DNA from 3 places in the Paenibacillus sp. Z6-24 genome. Region 1 is predicted to be linked to each of the others. Evidence: predicted binding sites of a transcription regulator. Region 1 holds the regulator's gene; each other region holds the start of a gene.
What was found. The regulator Rex, encoded in region 1, represses fermentation and respiration genes when NADH is low (regulators of the CRP and FNR family bind a similar motif). The targets are predictions, from matches to a motif close to TTGTGAAATATTTCACAA.

Region 1 (5,361 bases):
GATCATGATTTAACCATTACACAGGTATACAGCTCCATGGTTAAGCCCGGAGGCAAGATTCCTCCGTTTATTACCGGACTCACCGGTATTCGCAATGAAGATGTGGCAGATGCTCCCGAACTGGATGACGTCATGCTGGAGATGATACCGCTGCTGGAAGATGCCGTACTGGTCGGGCATAATGTAGCTTTTGACCTGGGATTTTTGCAGCGTGCGCTGGACCGTACCGGTTATTTGCCATTTACCGGCAGAGTGCTGGATACGATGGATTTCCTGCGTATTTTTTTCCCGAATCTGCCGAGCTATCAGCTCAGCATGGTCAGCAGTTCATTGGGGTTCGAGCATGATCGTCCTCATCAGGCAGACAGCGATGCATTGGCGACAGCTTATGTGTTCCTTAAATGCATCGAAGAGCTGGATGGTCTGCCGCTGATTACCGTGCAGCGTCTATCCGAACTGTTTGATAACCAGGACAGCGATCTGGGCTGGTATTTTGACGGTGTGCGTATGCAGCGTGAAGCGCAGCCTGCCCAGGATCTCGATGAGCACCGCTTTTACCGTCAGCTGGCCCTCAAGGTAGGCGACTGGATGGATATCCCGTCCGCAGAGGAAGCGCGCGAAGGCATGCCGCTTGCGGATGTCTCCTTTGATGAGTTCCTGGAGCAGGTCAAGGACAATCTGCGCAAGCTGCTGCCCGATTATGAAGAACGTGAGCCGCAGAATCATATGTTTGATGAAGTGGTGCGTGCGCTTACGGATGAGAAGCATTTACTGATCGAGGCAGGAACAGGAACCGGCAAGTCGCTTGGTTATCTGCTGCCTTCCATTTACCATAGCGTCAAAAACAGCGAGAGAGTCATGGTCAGCACGCATACGATTAATTTGCAGGAACAGCTGCGCGAACGGGATGTTCCGCTGCTTACTCAGGTCATTCCGTTTGCTTTTCGTGCTGCCGTATTCAAGGGACGCCAGCATTATTTGTGTCTGCGCAAATTTGAGCATAAAATAAATACAAAGGAATTTCAGAGTCCCAAGGAAGATGTGCTGATTGCAGCACAGATGATCGTCTGGCTGACAGCGACCGAGACCGGGGATGATGAAGAGCTGAATATGGGTAACCGGGGCGGCGATTTCTGGGAAACGGTCGCCAGCGATACGGATTCCTGCCTTGGACGCGCCTGTCCATGGTTCCGGCAATGCTTTTATCACCGGGCCAAGCATGAAGCCGGTGCAGCCGATGTAGTCATCACCAATCATTCCAAGCTGTTTACGGATATCAAGGCTGGCCATCAGCTGCTGCCTGCCTATGAACATCTGATTATTGATGAAGCCCATCACCTGGAAGATGTGGCCGGTAAGCATCTGGGCATGCACATGAAATATTTCACATTGGTTCATCCGATGCTTCGCCTGTTCAAGGACAGCAAGACCGGCCAGCTGGCGATTTTGCGTCAGCAGCTGGGATCTTCCGGCAGTGAACGCGGTATGGAATGGGCCATTGCAATCGATAATCTGTACCCGGAATTGACGGATGTCAAGGAAGACTGGGACAAGCTCAGTGAGCTGCTGTTCGCCCTGCTGCCGCAGCGCAGTGATGCGGCTCCCGGTGAAGCTGCACAGTTCACACTTCGCCTGCTGCCGCAAAAGAAACCGGACGAATGGGCCGGGATCACCGAGCTGGAGAACCGGATTCATATCGGCCTCAGCCAGATTATCCGCAAAGGCGAGCAGGTGATGAGCAAGATCAAGGAATCGGACGAGGTGCTGGACAGTGACGGATTAGTAACAGATGTCTCCGGACTGTTCAAGGATCTGACCGGTGTACGCGACGATCTTCGTCACTTTATCAAGCTGGACAGCGAGGATACGGTGTACTGGTACGAAGCCAACGGTAACTATCGCAGCAAGTCTCTTCAGATGTATGCTGTGCCTGTCGACGTGAGCCAGCAGCTCAAGGAGCATTTCTTTGACAAAAAGAAAAGTATTGTGCTGACATCGGCGACGCTGTCGATCGACAAAAATTTCCAGTATATGATCGAGCAGCTGGGACTAAAGGATGCCGAACAGGAAGGCAAGCTGAACACCGCCATGCTGGAATCGCCTTTCAACTATAGAGAGCAATCGCTCGTATTGATCCCGAGAGACTTCCCAAGCGTCAAGGGCAGCGTGGGTGATGAGCATTTTGTTAGCATGCTGGCCCATTCACTGGCGGATGCTGCCGAGGCTACGCGCGGACGCATGCTTGTCTTATTTACTTCTTACCGGATGCTCAAGCAGGTGTATGAGCCTCTGAAGGAGAAATTATCACAGAGTGACATTGCTGTATTCGGACAGGGTGTGGATGGAGGCAGCCGAACCAAGCTGACCCGCCGCTTCCAGGAGCATCCGGCCTGCGTACTGCTAGGGACGAGCAGCTTCTGGGAAGGTGTCGATATTCCCGGAGAGGCACTGACCTGTCTGGCGATTGTACGACTTCCTTTCCAGCCGCCAAACCATCCGCTGGTAGAAGCCAAAAGCGAACGGCTCAAAAAAGAAAAGAAAAATCCATTTATGAAATTATCTGTACCACAGGCAGTTATCCGGTTCAAACAGGGCTTTGGCAGACTGGTCCGGACAGCGAATGACCGCGGTATTGTGCTGATTTATGACACCCGGGTCATCGAGTCGTATTACGGAAAGCATTTTCTCTACTCGCTGCCCGGTCCGAAAATGGAACATATGCCTACCCAGCAAATGGTTCCCCGTATTGCGGAATGGCTGAGCCATCGTGAGAACGAAAAGGATGCTGCAAATCAAGAGGGGGAGCAAGCATGAAATCCGACAAAATATCAGAAGCGGTCGTGCGAAGATTACCTGTCTACCTGAGATACTTGAATGAGCTTCACACCCGCGAGGTACCGACCGTATCCTCGCAGGAACTGGGGCAAAAGCTGGATCTGAACCCGGCCCAGATTCGCAAGGATCTCGCTTACTTCGGTGACTTTGGCCGAAAGGGAATCGGATATGACGTATCCTATCTGATCGAGAAGATCCGTCATATCCTCAAACTGGATCAGCAGATCAATGTAGCGCTGATCGGAGCGGGTAATCTGGGGCATGCGCTTTCCAACTATAATGCCTATCTGCAGGAGACGATGAAGATTGTAGCGATCTTTGATTCGTATACGCCCAAGGTAGGCACACAGATCAATACACTAACTGTGCAACCGATTGATGAACTGGCCGAGACCGTTCAAGCCAAACATATTCGGGTCGGCATCATTACCGTTCCCAATACCGAAGCCCAGCGTGTTGCCGATCAGCTGATCGAAGCAGGCATCGAAGCCATTCTGAATTTTGCACCGATTATTCTGAAGACACCACCGCATGTGCGTGTGCATACGGCAGATTTTACAACCGATCTGCTTAGTCTGGCCTACTACCTTGAAGATGGAAAGGAATTAGAGACGAATGAACAACTCACCGAGTAAATGGATGATCAAAAACGGGATATTTGCAGCTTCCCATGGAGAAAAAGCAGTACTCTACGGCCATATGGTCATCGAGAATGATATCATTACCTATCTGGGTGAGGAGGAGCCTGCTGACCAGGAAGAAATGACCATCGTAGATGGCAGGCACCAGTTCTTCATTCCGGGTCTGGTTAACAGTCATGGTCATGCGGCCATGTCTTTGCTGCGCGGATATGGCGACGATCTGGCCCTTCAGGTCTGGCTGCAGGAGAAAATGTGGCCGATGGAAGCCAAATTTACGAGTGATGATGTCTATACCGGTACAGCACTCTCTGTACTGGAGATGCTCAAAGGCGGTACAACTACTTTCCTCGATATGTATGACCGTTCCGAGCGCGTGGCCGAAGTGGTCGAGCAGTCGGGAATGCGAGCGGTATTGATGCGCGGTGTTATCGGTCTGTGCTCGGAGGAAGAACAAAACGAGAAGCTGAATCAGGCGGTACAGTTTGTACGCGACTGGCACGGTCAAGCTAACGGACGCATTACGACGATGATGTCTCCACATGCGCCGTATACGTGCCCGCCGGCATTTATCGAGAAATTCGTTCAGGCCGCACATGATCTCGATGTGCCGCTGCATACACATATGTCCGAGACGATCGCTGAAGTGGAGCAAAACGTACGTGACTACGGTCTGCGTCCGGTAGCCCACCTGGAGAAACTCGGTGTATTCACTCGTCCGACGCTGCTGGCACATGCCGTGCATCTGACAGATGAAGAGATTCAGACACTGGCTGCCCACAAAGCAACCATTTCACATAACCCGGGTAGTAACCTGAAGCTGGCGAGCGGCGTAGCCCGTGTACCGGATCTGCTGCGTGCAGGCGTAGTCGTATCGCTCGGTACCGACGGACCGGCCAGCAATAATAATCTGGATATGTTCGAAGAAATGCGTCTCGCAGCCCTGATTCACAAAGGCGTATCCGGTGATCCTACAGCGGTACCGGCACTGGAAGCCTTGCGCATGGGTACCGAATATGGTGCGAAATCCGTATTCCTTGATAATACAGGCGTGTTTGCGGTAGGCATGAAAGCGGACATTACCTCTCTGAATATCGATCAGCCGCATTTCCTGCCGTTTACGGACTTTATCTCTCATACGGTATATTCCGCGAGTGCCAAGGACGTACTGCATGTCTGGGTAGATGGCAAGCAGCTGATCAAGGATGGCGTATCGCTGACGCTGGATGAAGAGAAAATCCGCCGTGAAGCACAGCTTGCTTTTGAAGGTTTGCTCACACGCTAACCGGAAGTTGAACAGAAAGGATGGCGTGTCTTGCGAAATTTGGGAAGTGGCAAGTGGATAGCGATTATTATTACGGTAGTAGGTCTGATTGTACTGTGCGTGAACCAGTTCTATGTGCATGTTATGGCCAAGCCGTGGAGCAATGAACAGCAAGCGTTGGAGATTGCCCAGAAGCAGGCGAATCTGACGTCACTAACAAGGACATACCAGTCGGTCTGGAATGACAAATCGATCTACTGGGTCGTACAGGGACAGAATGATCAGCAGCAGGAAGTCATGGTTTGGGTCAAGTTTAACAAAGATGGTACTCCGGTACAGGGAGCCAATGCTGTACATGTAGAGAAAACAGCAGGAACGATGAACGTTCAGCAGGCCAAGCAGCTGGTACAGACGGATCTGCCGGGCGCTGAAGTGGTTCGTGCCATACCGGGTTCATACAACGGCAAATATGCATGGCAGATTTTTGCCAAATCCGGGGATCATTATTATTATGTATTCTACAATTTCCGTGACGGCACCAAGCTGGGTGGACCGATGGAAATGCCGAATACTCTGATCGGTACCTAGAATAGTGGACGAAGAGCAAGGACCGGATCATGAATG
Region 2 (5,361 bases), 1.4 Mb from region 1:
CAGTTCAATCACATACAGCGAGAGAAAGGTACTGTTCATCATATTCGGAATGGACACAAGCACCCCGAGGACGATAAAGCCGACAAAGTATCCATTACCGCTGAACTGGCGCAGCGCTCGCCAGCTGAGTGCGGCAGCTCCGCCCGGTGAACGGGTCTGCGCAGGCATGACCAGCATCAGTCCAATCGCGACCAACAGCAGCACGGTAAAGACGATCCCGATCCTGGAGACGCCCAGATGGTCGATCACCGGACCAGCCGCGACCGCAGTCAGTGCCCAGCCTATCGATCCATACAGCCGGAATCCGCCGAACTTGTATGGCGTCCCGTCGATATAATTCAGAATCAGCGTACTGGTCTGGGCAAACATCGGTGTCTGGAAAAAGAAGAAGCAGGCCATTACCATATAAATAAGCGTGTAATTATGTACCTGGAATACCATCTGCACGAGCAGCAGGGTACCGGTCATCATGATCAGCAGAATCAGTCGTGTATTCTGCAGCCGGTCGCTGTAGTAGCCCCAGAACGGATTGGCAAATAGCGAGATAAAAGGACCAATCGCCATCAGTGCACCAATCTGGCTCTGGCTCATCCCGATATCCTGCAGGTACAACTGAAAGAAACTTGTGAAAATGACCATCGTTCCATATATGAAAAAAGTATACCAACGAAGGGAGAAGAATGCAGGCTGAGACGAATGTGAACGCATGGCGGGCCAACCCTTTCCGAGAACTTTTAGTTCACTGTATCATTTGTTGAAAGGGGATACAAACCATTTTGAGCCAAATTCATCTAACGGTGGATTCGTCATTACTCTGCTGTCACCTTTTCGTAATAATCTGTGAATTCCTTGCCGGGTTACAGCAGCAGAGGTTCGGGGAGAATCAGGATGCAGTATACTGGTTAGGAGGAACAGAAGTGAACAGACAGGGAGCGAGTGAGCATGAACAGGAGGAAACATCATGTATAAGGATACAGCGGGCATTATTCTGGCAGGTGGGCAGTCCCGGAGGATGGGGACAGACAAGGCACTGCTCAAGATCGGGGAGCGCAGCGTGATTGAACGGGTCGCAGCAGCATTGGGGAGCTGTGTCCCCCAGCTGTGCCTGGCTTCTGCCGAAGACCGCAGCTATGAATTCTTGCAGCTGCCGATAGCTGCAGACCGATTTCCCGGGCAGGGGCCTTTGTCGGGACTGTATGCAGGGATGAATGCGCTGGATGCACAGTGGTATGTGCTCAGTGCCTGTGATCTGCCTTTTGCCAGTACGCGGCTGCTGGAAATGCTGCTGGAGAAGGCGCGTACGGCAGCAGTGGATGGACTGCCGGTACAGGCTGTGCTACCGACCTATCAGGGACGCCGGCATCCGCTGTATGCCGTATATCATTACAGTGTCCGTCCTTCGCTGGAGGCAGCCTTGCAAAAGGGGCAGCTCAAGGTAATGGATTGGCTGTATCAGCATCGTGCGATAGAGCTGCCGCTGGAACAGCTGCTGGAGCAGGATAACGAACAGGGGAAAGGGGACCTGTCCTCCTGGTGTCTGCACAATATGAATGATCCTGAAGCGTACAAGCAGGCGCTTCAAATGGCGGATAGCCGCAACTTTTTGCAGTGAATATGATACTTGGCATAGACAGAAGGAGCAGAGCCGCCGGCAAACATGGCTATTTTATGAACTTAGGGCTATTTGCCCCCTATTTCTGCCCAATTCAGGTACAATACAGGTAGGAAATACGTTGTCCAACAGATTGTCTTGGTTGATAGACTGCGCTGCCAAGTTGTTCATTTCTGTAATTGGTCGCTAAGTTGCAAGCGCTGACATATGATAAGTGAATAATATCACAAGGGGTGTATTCTCATGACAGTAAAGATGGAAACATGCATGAAGACAGATTGGTTGTACAGCCGGGTCATGACCTATCGTTTGCTGAGTGAAATGCTGCAGCGGCGTCCTACGCTGTCCAAGTTAATTGAATGGCGCAAGGAAGCCGGACGCATCCGGATTCTATCCGGACAGAGCAACCCGTTAATCCATATGCTGGAGAATATACCGCTGACCAATATTATTCAATATGCTTATGATGAGTGTGTGCAGTATGACCAGCTGTTCCTGGAGCAGCGGCTGCCACATCGTCCTCGTGCAGCGGAATATCTGCCCGGCGCTCAGGAGCGCTGGAGCTATGAAGCTACACTGAATTCGATCTATGCGCGGGCAGGCATTGCTTTCAAAAAAATGGATCAGGAGACCGATGATCATGTCGGGATCGAACTGGAATTCATGTCACTGCTGGCCGAGCGTATGGCCGAGAGCGAAGGCAATGTGCTGGAGCAGAATGCGATGATCCAGGCACAGACGGATTTTCTGGAAAATTACCTGCTGCCATGGGTGCCGTCTTTCTGCCGGGAGCTGAATAAGGCAGCGGAGCATAACCTTTACCAGATGTGGGCAAAGACTGCATCCGCCTATCTGATCGAAGATCTGTATAACCTGCGTGTGTACGCAGCCGAGCAGCATTTATTCCGATAATCCGGGTAGACCACCATATCGATCATCTATTCTCTGTTAAAAGAATGATTTTGTCTGCCAAATGGGTCGAAACAGGCGTCAAACCTGCATTTCCTGTCCAATGATAGTTAAAGGGGGAATACCGCCTTGCATACGTACCGATGTTTGAAGTCCAAAATTGTCGTCACGTCAGTCGAGCAGGTCAGGGAATTTCCGTCACTGGACTGGGCCCGGCAGTATGCGCTGCGGGAACTGGTTCCTCATGAGATTAACTTCGTGATTCGGGATGATGATACAGGTGAACTTTTTATGGATGTACGATTTGCCACACATACAAATAACCCCTGAGCCTAGGACTCAGGGGTTATTTGTATACTCGTACTGATGCGCTGTACATCGTCCAGATCAATCAGACCGGCCGCAGGCTGGAGCGCACAGGCACTGCCGCAGGCGGAACCAAGGCGCAGCATATCGCTTAATGCCCCGCCCCGACTGGCTGCCGTTACCATACCGGCGGCCATCGCGTCGCCGCTGCCCAGTGCACTCGTAATCTGCAGCTCGGGCACCCGGACCCGGTAAAAGCGTCCGGTCGCCCGTTCGGCGGCTATCGCGCCATCAGCGCCGAGCGAAATGGCAGCCATCGCGGCACCATGATCCAGCATGGCGGTCAGAGCCTGCCGCAGCTGCTCCGCTGAAGGCGGCAGACCGCCCGTCGTTATGCCGGCCCAATCGCAGGCTTCCTGGGCATTGGGCTTGATTAGATCCGGTGCCGCTCCGATACCATGATGCAGGGCTGCACCGCTGCTATCGAGCGCTGTCCGGGCACCGCAGTCGCGTACGATGCCGATCAGCCGGGCGTACAGATCGTCCGGGCATCCCTGCGGCAGACTGCCGGAGAACAGTACCCAGTCGGACTTGTGAGCGAGTGTCTCCAGCTGCCGGGTCAGCTGCTCCAGCTGTGCGGACGTGACCAGCGGACCCGGCTCAATAAGCTCTGTCTGTGTCTGTTCCTGCTGTTCCAGAATCGTAATCGCCAGCCGGGTCTCGCCATCGGCCTCGGTGAAATGGCAGTCGACCTGTTCGGCAGCGAGCAGATGCTGCATTTTCTGTCCGTTATAGCCTGCCGTGAATCCGGCGGCAGCTACGGGTTCTCCGAGCTGACGGATGACCCGGGCGGCATTGACGCCTTTGCCGCCGGGCAGGGTCAGTCCGGCCGTTCGGTGAACGTGATTGATTTGTAAGGAAGGAATCTGGTAAATAATATCCAGTGCTGCATTCAGTGTTACTGTCGTAATCATGAAGCCACCGCCTCTGAATGAGAGTTACGGATGGTCTGCATGGTCTGCTCAGGAGATCAGTTTCAGCCCAACGGCCGAAGCGATGATCATCGCTATAAACAGGATGCGCCAGCCGCTTTTGGCTTCATTATACATAAGCATGCCGACAATTGCGCCCCCGACCGTACCGATACCTGTCCAGACCGCATAAGCGGTGCCCATGGCAATACCGTTCATCGCATAGGTGAGACAGGAGAAGCTGCCTGCAAAAGCCAGTATGAGCAGCATAACGTTTAACACGGATTTATGACGTACAAGCCGGTTCATCCTGATGACACCGACCACTTCAAATCCTCCTGCAATAACAAGAGCTAACCAGTACATCAGACCTCACCTGCCTTTTCTGCAACTTTGCTTTCATTATCCGTGACAAGCTTCAATCCAATCACGCCAGCCATCAGCAGCATAATCAGCAGCAGCTTGGTCCACTGGAACGGCTCGCCAAAGATCAGCATCTCCGCAGCTACGGTTCCCCCGGTACCAATCCCGGTAAATGCTGCATAGACCGTACCAACCGGCAGCCGATTGGAAGCTTTGATAATCAGATAAAAACTGAGGGTAATCCCTGCCGCTGTCAGTATCCATTCACTGACAGTTCCGGCATGTTTAAGGCCGGATACCCAGACGACCTCTATCAATCCACCGATAAATACATATAACCAGTTGCGATTCATGATGTTTGTTCATCCCCTTTGTAATGCACATCCTGTGTGTCTTTAATTTTTGATTTTCCCGTTATTGATGAACGGCCTGAATCCCCCGCCAGTATACCGGCCATATGGTATTCAGCCGCTGCACCGAGCGATGGGACTGTCCATACAGCATCTCGATCAGGATACCGTCGGCGCAGGTCATGTATGCCTGGGAAGCTGCCTCCGCAGATAGGCAGAGGGAGAGCTCGCCCTGATCCATGCTCTGGCGCAGCAGCCGGGTCAGACGGGATTCTAGTACATCGAGCAGATTATAAATCAGCGGAATGACCTCTTCCCGAAGCGCTGCAGGCGGAAAAAATAACATGCGAATCACGAATTTGATCGTATCATCACTGGTATATAACTCCTGCAAATAGGTGAGCAGTCCGCGCAGCTTTTGCTCCGGCGGCTGTTCCCGGTGGGCGATCATATAGCGAATGATCTGATGCTTCAGCGCCCGTGCCGCCCGGCTCAGTACCTTGAGGAACAGGTCTTCCTTGCTTTTGAAATGGGCATAGATCGACGGTTTCTTGATCCCTGCTTCTGCAGCCAATTTGGAGAGAGAAGCCCCCTCATAACCATCCTCCGCAAAATGGCACAATCCAATATGGAGCAGCTGTAACTTCACACTCATAAATACACCTACCTAACGGTCGTTAGTTTAATTGATTATTTCACATCATTTTTAATCTGTCAACTGGGTATTTTCCTGTAATGGCTATACGACAAAAACGCCTGCTCCCCGGAAGGACAGACGCTTTGCCAATAATATATGAAGAGCCGACTAGCGAGTATAGATTGCCTGTACAGCCGCTACAGATGGATAACG
Region 3 (5,361 bases), 1.4 Mb from region 1:
AGAAGGGATTTGGCTCGATGAAGGCTGAAGACAGGGAAAAGATATCCTGGGCGATTGAAGCGACCGGCATGATGGACTTCCACGATCGTCCGATCGACCAGCTCTCCGGCGGTCAGCGCCAGCGCGCCTGGATCGCCATGTCGCTGGCACAGGATACGGAGATTCTGTTCCTCGACGAGCCGACAACCTATCTGGATATGGCGCATCAGCTGGAAGTGCTGCAGCTGCTGGAGAAGCTTAACGCCACCTCCGGCCGCAGCATTATCATGGTCGTGCATGACCTGAACCATGCTTCCCGCTATGCCCACCATATGATCGCGATCAAGCAGGGCAAAGCCGTCGCCGAAGGATCACCGGTCGAAGTCATGACTTGCGACGTTCTGCGAAACGTATTCGGCATCGAAGCTGATATCGTCGTCGACCCGCGCAGCGGCGTGCCTTTGTGTCTGCCGTACGCTCTTGCAGGCAATGTACAGGCTGCAGTAGCTGCCGAGCAGCAGGTACAGGAAGTCCGCCAGTACACCCAACTGCGCACCGCTGCCCAGAACTGAGTTACACACTATAACAAGAGAAAGCCGCTTCTACTCGGAACTCACCGAGTAGAAGCGGCTTTTTAATTCAATCCCTCTATCGAATGCAAAGAACTTCAATTTCGTCAAAGTATCTTTCACCCCAGTAGTGGATGAGGTGCAGCTATCCCAGTCAATACACTACATCACTATACAATTGTGAAATTATGAACAAAGTATGAACGTTACCAAAATCTCTTGTAATGTGATAAAAATCACAATATAATAAGACTACAAGGTGAAATGATTCACAAGCACAAAGCAGCATAGATTCATCCCATTCAAAGCCTGTGAATGAATCACCTGTTGTTGACCTAATCGCCTGATTATTATTTCATTTACACCCATGACCTGATAGACACAAGCTTCAACAAATACAGATTGACTCAGGAGGAAACAACCATGAAAGTAGCTGTTATTGGATGTACTCACGCCGGAACTTCCGCAATTGTGAACACTGCCAAATTATACCCGGATGCACAGATTACCGTATACGAACGTAATGACAATATCTCGTTCCTGTCCTGCGGGATTGCATTGTATGTAGGCGGTGTGGTAGAGGATGCACAGGGACTGTTCTACTCTTCGCCACAGCAGCTGGCCGAGCTGGGTGTCACTACCAAGATGCTGCATGAAGTGACCTCCGTTGATACCGATGCCAAGACGCTGACTGCACGCGATCTGAACACCGGTATTGAACTGACTGACACCTATGACAAACTGATCGTTACGACCGGTTCATGGCCGATCATTCCGAAGTTCGAAGGCATTGAGCTGGACAACATCGTCTTGTCCAAAAACTTTAACCATTCCAATACCATTATTGAAAAAGCCAAATCTGCCCGTAACATCGTCGTTGTCGGTGCCGGTTATATCGGTGTCGAGTTGGTCGAAGCATTCGAAATGAACGGCAAACAGGTGACTCTGATCGATGCGGAAGACCGTATCCTCAGCAAATACCTAGACCCTGAATTCACTGCCCGTACCGAACAGCTGCTGACCGACAAAGGCATCCAGCTCGCTCTCGGCGAGAAAGTCGTGAAGTTCGCAGGGGAAAACGGCAAAGTCAGCACTGTCGTAACCGATAAAGGCGAACATGCTGCCGATATGGTCATTCTCTGCATCGGCTTCCGCCCGCAAACCGAGCTGCTCACCGGTCAAGTGGACATGCTGCCAAACGGCGCGATCATCGTCGACAAGTATATGCAGACCAGCAAAAAAGACGTTTTTGCCGCTGGTGACAGCTGTGCGGTGTTCTACAATCCGACGGGTCAGCATGCGTATATCCCGCTTGCTACGAATGCAGTACGTATGGGTACACTGGTTGCCCGCAACCTGGTTACACCAACCAATGAGTACATGGGTACACAGGGTACATCGGGTATCAAGATCTATGAACAGAATATCGCTGGTACCGGCATGACCGAAGTGTCCGCCCGCCTGGCTGGTCTGGATGTAGAGACTTCCACGTTCAAGGATCACTACCGTCCGGAGTTTATGCCAACCCATGAGACCGTCACTTTGAAAGTGGTCTATGAAAAAGACAGCCGCCGGATTCTAGGCGCACAGATTATGTCTGAAGCGGATCTGACCCAGTCGATCAATACGATCTCGGTATGTATCCAGACCGGCATGACGGTGGATCAGCTGGCCTTTGTCGACTTCTTCTTCCAGCCGCATTACAACAAACCGTGGAACTACCTGAACAGTGTAGGTCTGCAGGCGCTGGCACCGGTCGAAGCCAAGCAGCCGGTTACCGTCTGAGCCAGTCATCCGTATTCCATCAATATCTTTGCGCTACTATGTGAAAGGTAACACAATGTCGCTTAATGGTTATTCCGGCGGTGGAGCAGAGCCTGCTCATCAGAGTTCATTCCATATGCAACCCGGCTGCTTCCGGCATCTGTATCCGGAAGCAGTGGCTCCGGCTCTCTGCCGTTAACATATATTCATGCTCCAGCGTAAGGATTGATCACAGGAGAAATGAATGATAAGGTTTCTCTCCAATCACGATTCACCGAACATCACGTTCACAAATGGTTAATTAAGCTTTCTTGTTTGCCCGTATGGTTTTTATGCCATACGGGCTTTTTTTATGCATATCGTGACATTTGTTACTTTTTTCACAAAATATATCCATTAAAATTGAAATATGAGAAATTGACCATAGATGAGGAGAGAACATATTATGGCTTATTACAAACCACAGCAGATTGCTATGAATACGATAGAGACAGGCGTGACCAAGGCACGCTCCAGCTGGACGCAGATGCTGGTGCTGGGCTTTCTCGCCGGAGCTTTTATCGCGATCGGGTTTCTGCTGGATATTCGTGTGATCGCCAATACCCCCGAATCCTGGGGCAGCTTTGCCAATTTTATAGGGGCGTCGCTGTTCCCGGTCGGTCTGGTGCTCGTACTGGTCGCGGGCGGTGAGCTGCTTACCGGTAATATGATGGCAGTGCCGCTGGCACGGATGGCCAAGCGCATCTCCACCATGGAGCTGGTACGCAATCTGTTTGCGATCACGGTAGCCAACCTGCTGGGCGCATTGTTTGTTGCTTATTTCTTTGGGCATATCGTCGGACTGACCGAGACCGGACCGTATCTGGCGAAGACAGTAGAGATGGCTGGTCATAAGCTGGAAGGGAATTTTCTGCAGATGTTCCTGTCCGGGATCGGCTGTAACTGGCTCGTCGCTCTGGCCGTCTGGCTCTCCTACAGCGCAGACAGCATTAGCGGCAAAATTCTGGGCATCTGGTTCCCAACCATGTCATTCGTCGCTATTGGCTTTCAGCACGTGGTAGCCAATATGTTCCTGATTCCTGCTGCTATCTTTGCAGGCTACTACTCCTGGGGCGAATATCTGATGAACTTTGTACCGGTCTGGCTCGGCAATCTGACCGGTGGCGCATTGTTCGTGGCCTGCGCGTATTTCACCGCTTATGTACGCCAGCCGAGAACAGCTGCACCAGCATCACATTCTGCAGGCGGTCATAGTGTGGAACAGCCAGCTGCTGCTGCAGGTATGAGTGCAGGAGCGGCTGTGTCGATGCCGCTGCAGCACAGCGAACAGGCTCACTGATCATTCGGTATCTGCAGTGCAGGAGCGAGCTGACACCTACAACAACGGATATACTCATTCAGACTTGATCCATACGTTTTTTGTCCCCAGCCCTTTCTCTATCGCAGAGGCAGGGCTTTTTGTTGATTGAAAAACCGACTTTTGGGTAATACATACACTACATACGCCAATAAGGCTCAAGAGGTGTAATCATGGAAAATGTAGATGAATTAGTGAGACGGCAGCAGGAGCTCGAGATGGAAGTAGAGCAGCTTCGCCGTCAACTGGATGATTGTCAGCAGGCTAGAACCCGTGTGGAAAAGGCCGCCAAAGATAAATCCAGTTTTATCGCCATGCTCAGCCACGAGGTCAGAACCCCGATGAACGGCATTCTGTCCATGACCGAGCTATTGCAGAAGACCCGGCTGGATGAAGAGCAGGACAGTTATGTACAGATCCTGCAGACCAGCAGTGACTCCCTGATGGCATTGGTAAATAACCTGCTTGATATTGGCAAGATGGAAGCCGGTAAAATGAAACTGAACAGGGACCCGTTTGATGTGATTAATACAATTGAGGATCTGACGTATGCGCTTGCTCCACGCGCTTTTGAAAAAGGAGTCGGAGTGCATCTGAATGTGCATTCGGATATTCCACTGTTTGTAATCGGCGATGCGCTCAAAGTCAGACAGATTATTATGAATTTACTGCAAAATTCCATTAAATTTACGCATACAGGAGATATTACAGTCTCTCTTTTTCTATTACCACCCATGCTGGATAACAAATTGACTGTAAAGATTGCCATTGAAGATACAGGTATAGGGATAGAAGATGGACAGCTGCAGCATATTTTCGAAGTGTACAGCCAGCTGAATCCGGAGCAGGAACATATTTATGGAGGTACTGGACTCGGGCTGTCGATCAGCAAGCACCTGGTCGAACTGATGGGCGGCGAGATCCGTCTGGAGAGTATGCATGGAATAGGTACCGAAGTGAGTATTATTCTTCATTTTGAGCAGTATACCGATCTGCCGTCGATTCCGTTTCAGGATGACATTTTGCAGGGAGTTCGCATTTTACTGCTGGATAGCAACGGGGAGAGTGTAGGCATTATCTCCGATATGCTTACTGAATGGGGAGCAGAGGTCACCACATCCTCGGGCATGGATGATCGTTTTTTTGATGAAATGTATCATCATGCCTATAATCTGATACTGATTGACCTGGAGATGATTGATCGGGAGCGCTGGATTCAGGACCGAATGAAAATCCAGAAGCAGTGTGTGTTTCTGCTGGCGCCGCTCGGGGAGAAGATCGATGGTGGATTCCGGGATACCTTTGATACGGTTATTACCAAGCCGGTTCGCAAAATTCATATGCTTAACAGCATACTGGCACTTCAGCAGAGCCAGCGTTAGCATACTTTATTGATGCGATTAGGATCACTCATAGCATCTATAAAAAAGGACTTTTCCTCGTGGAAAGGTCCTTTTTGTATGGGATCAAATTGGTAGGTATATGAAGGTGCCTGTCCGTTTCTTTTCTGCGGCTAAAATTGGTTGAATTTTGGTTTATGGATGTCACCTCAATAGCCAGATCGCCAATCGACGGGTGGGTCTGCTTGTATCTGTGGGGCTGAATCAAAGCAAAAAGCCCCTGCCGCATAGGCAAGGGCTGCTGATATGAATACATGTACGTGTCTCCAGCCGATATACGGCTGAATATAAA

Region 2: the regulator Rex is predicted to act here: its motif matches at 1,825-1,842, upstream of M1D61_RS02570 (TorD/DmsD family molecular chaperone).
Region 3: the regulator Rex is predicted to act here: its motif matches at 2,681-2,698, upstream of M1D61_RS02500 (formate/nitrite transporter family protein).

The regions. Positions count from the first base shown of each region.
Region 1 covers NZ_CP096398.1:2,008,182-2,013,542, forward strand. The annotation lists gene dinG (ATP-dependent DNA helicase DinG) at 1-2,814, shown strand, start outside; gene M1D61_RS08895 (redox-sensing transcriptional repressor Rex) at 2,811-3,470, shown strand; gene M1D61_RS08900 (amidohydrolase) at 3,451-4,758, shown strand; gene M1D61_RS08905 (cell wall elongation regulator TseB-like domain-containing protein) at 4,789-5,325, shown strand.
Region 2 covers NZ_CP096398.1:590,020-595,380, forward strand. The annotation lists gene M1D61_RS02560 (MFS transporter) at 1-708, opposite strand, end outside; gene mobA (molybdenum cofactor guanylyltransferase) at 962-1,612, shown strand; gene M1D61_RS02570 (TorD/DmsD family molecular chaperone) at 1,856-2,524, shown strand; gene M1D61_RS02575 (hypothetical protein) at 2,651-2,851, shown strand; gene M1D61_RS02580 (1-phosphofructokinase family hexose kinase) at 2,854-3,801, opposite strand; gene M1D61_RS02585 (DMT family transporter) at 3,850-4,164, opposite strand; gene M1D61_RS02590 (DMT family transporter) at 4,164-4,514, opposite strand; gene M1D61_RS02595 (TetR/AcrR family transcriptional regulator) at 4,576-5,166, opposite strand.
Region 3 covers NZ_CP096398.1:574,072-579,432, forward strand. The annotation lists gene M1D61_RS02490 (ABC transporter ATP-binding protein) at 1-551, shown strand, start outside; gene M1D61_RS02495 (FAD-dependent oxidoreductase) at 972-2,333, shown strand; gene M1D61_RS02500 (formate/nitrite transporter family protein) at 2,758-3,651, shown strand; gene M1D61_RS02505 (ATP-binding protein) at 3,843-5,051, shown strand.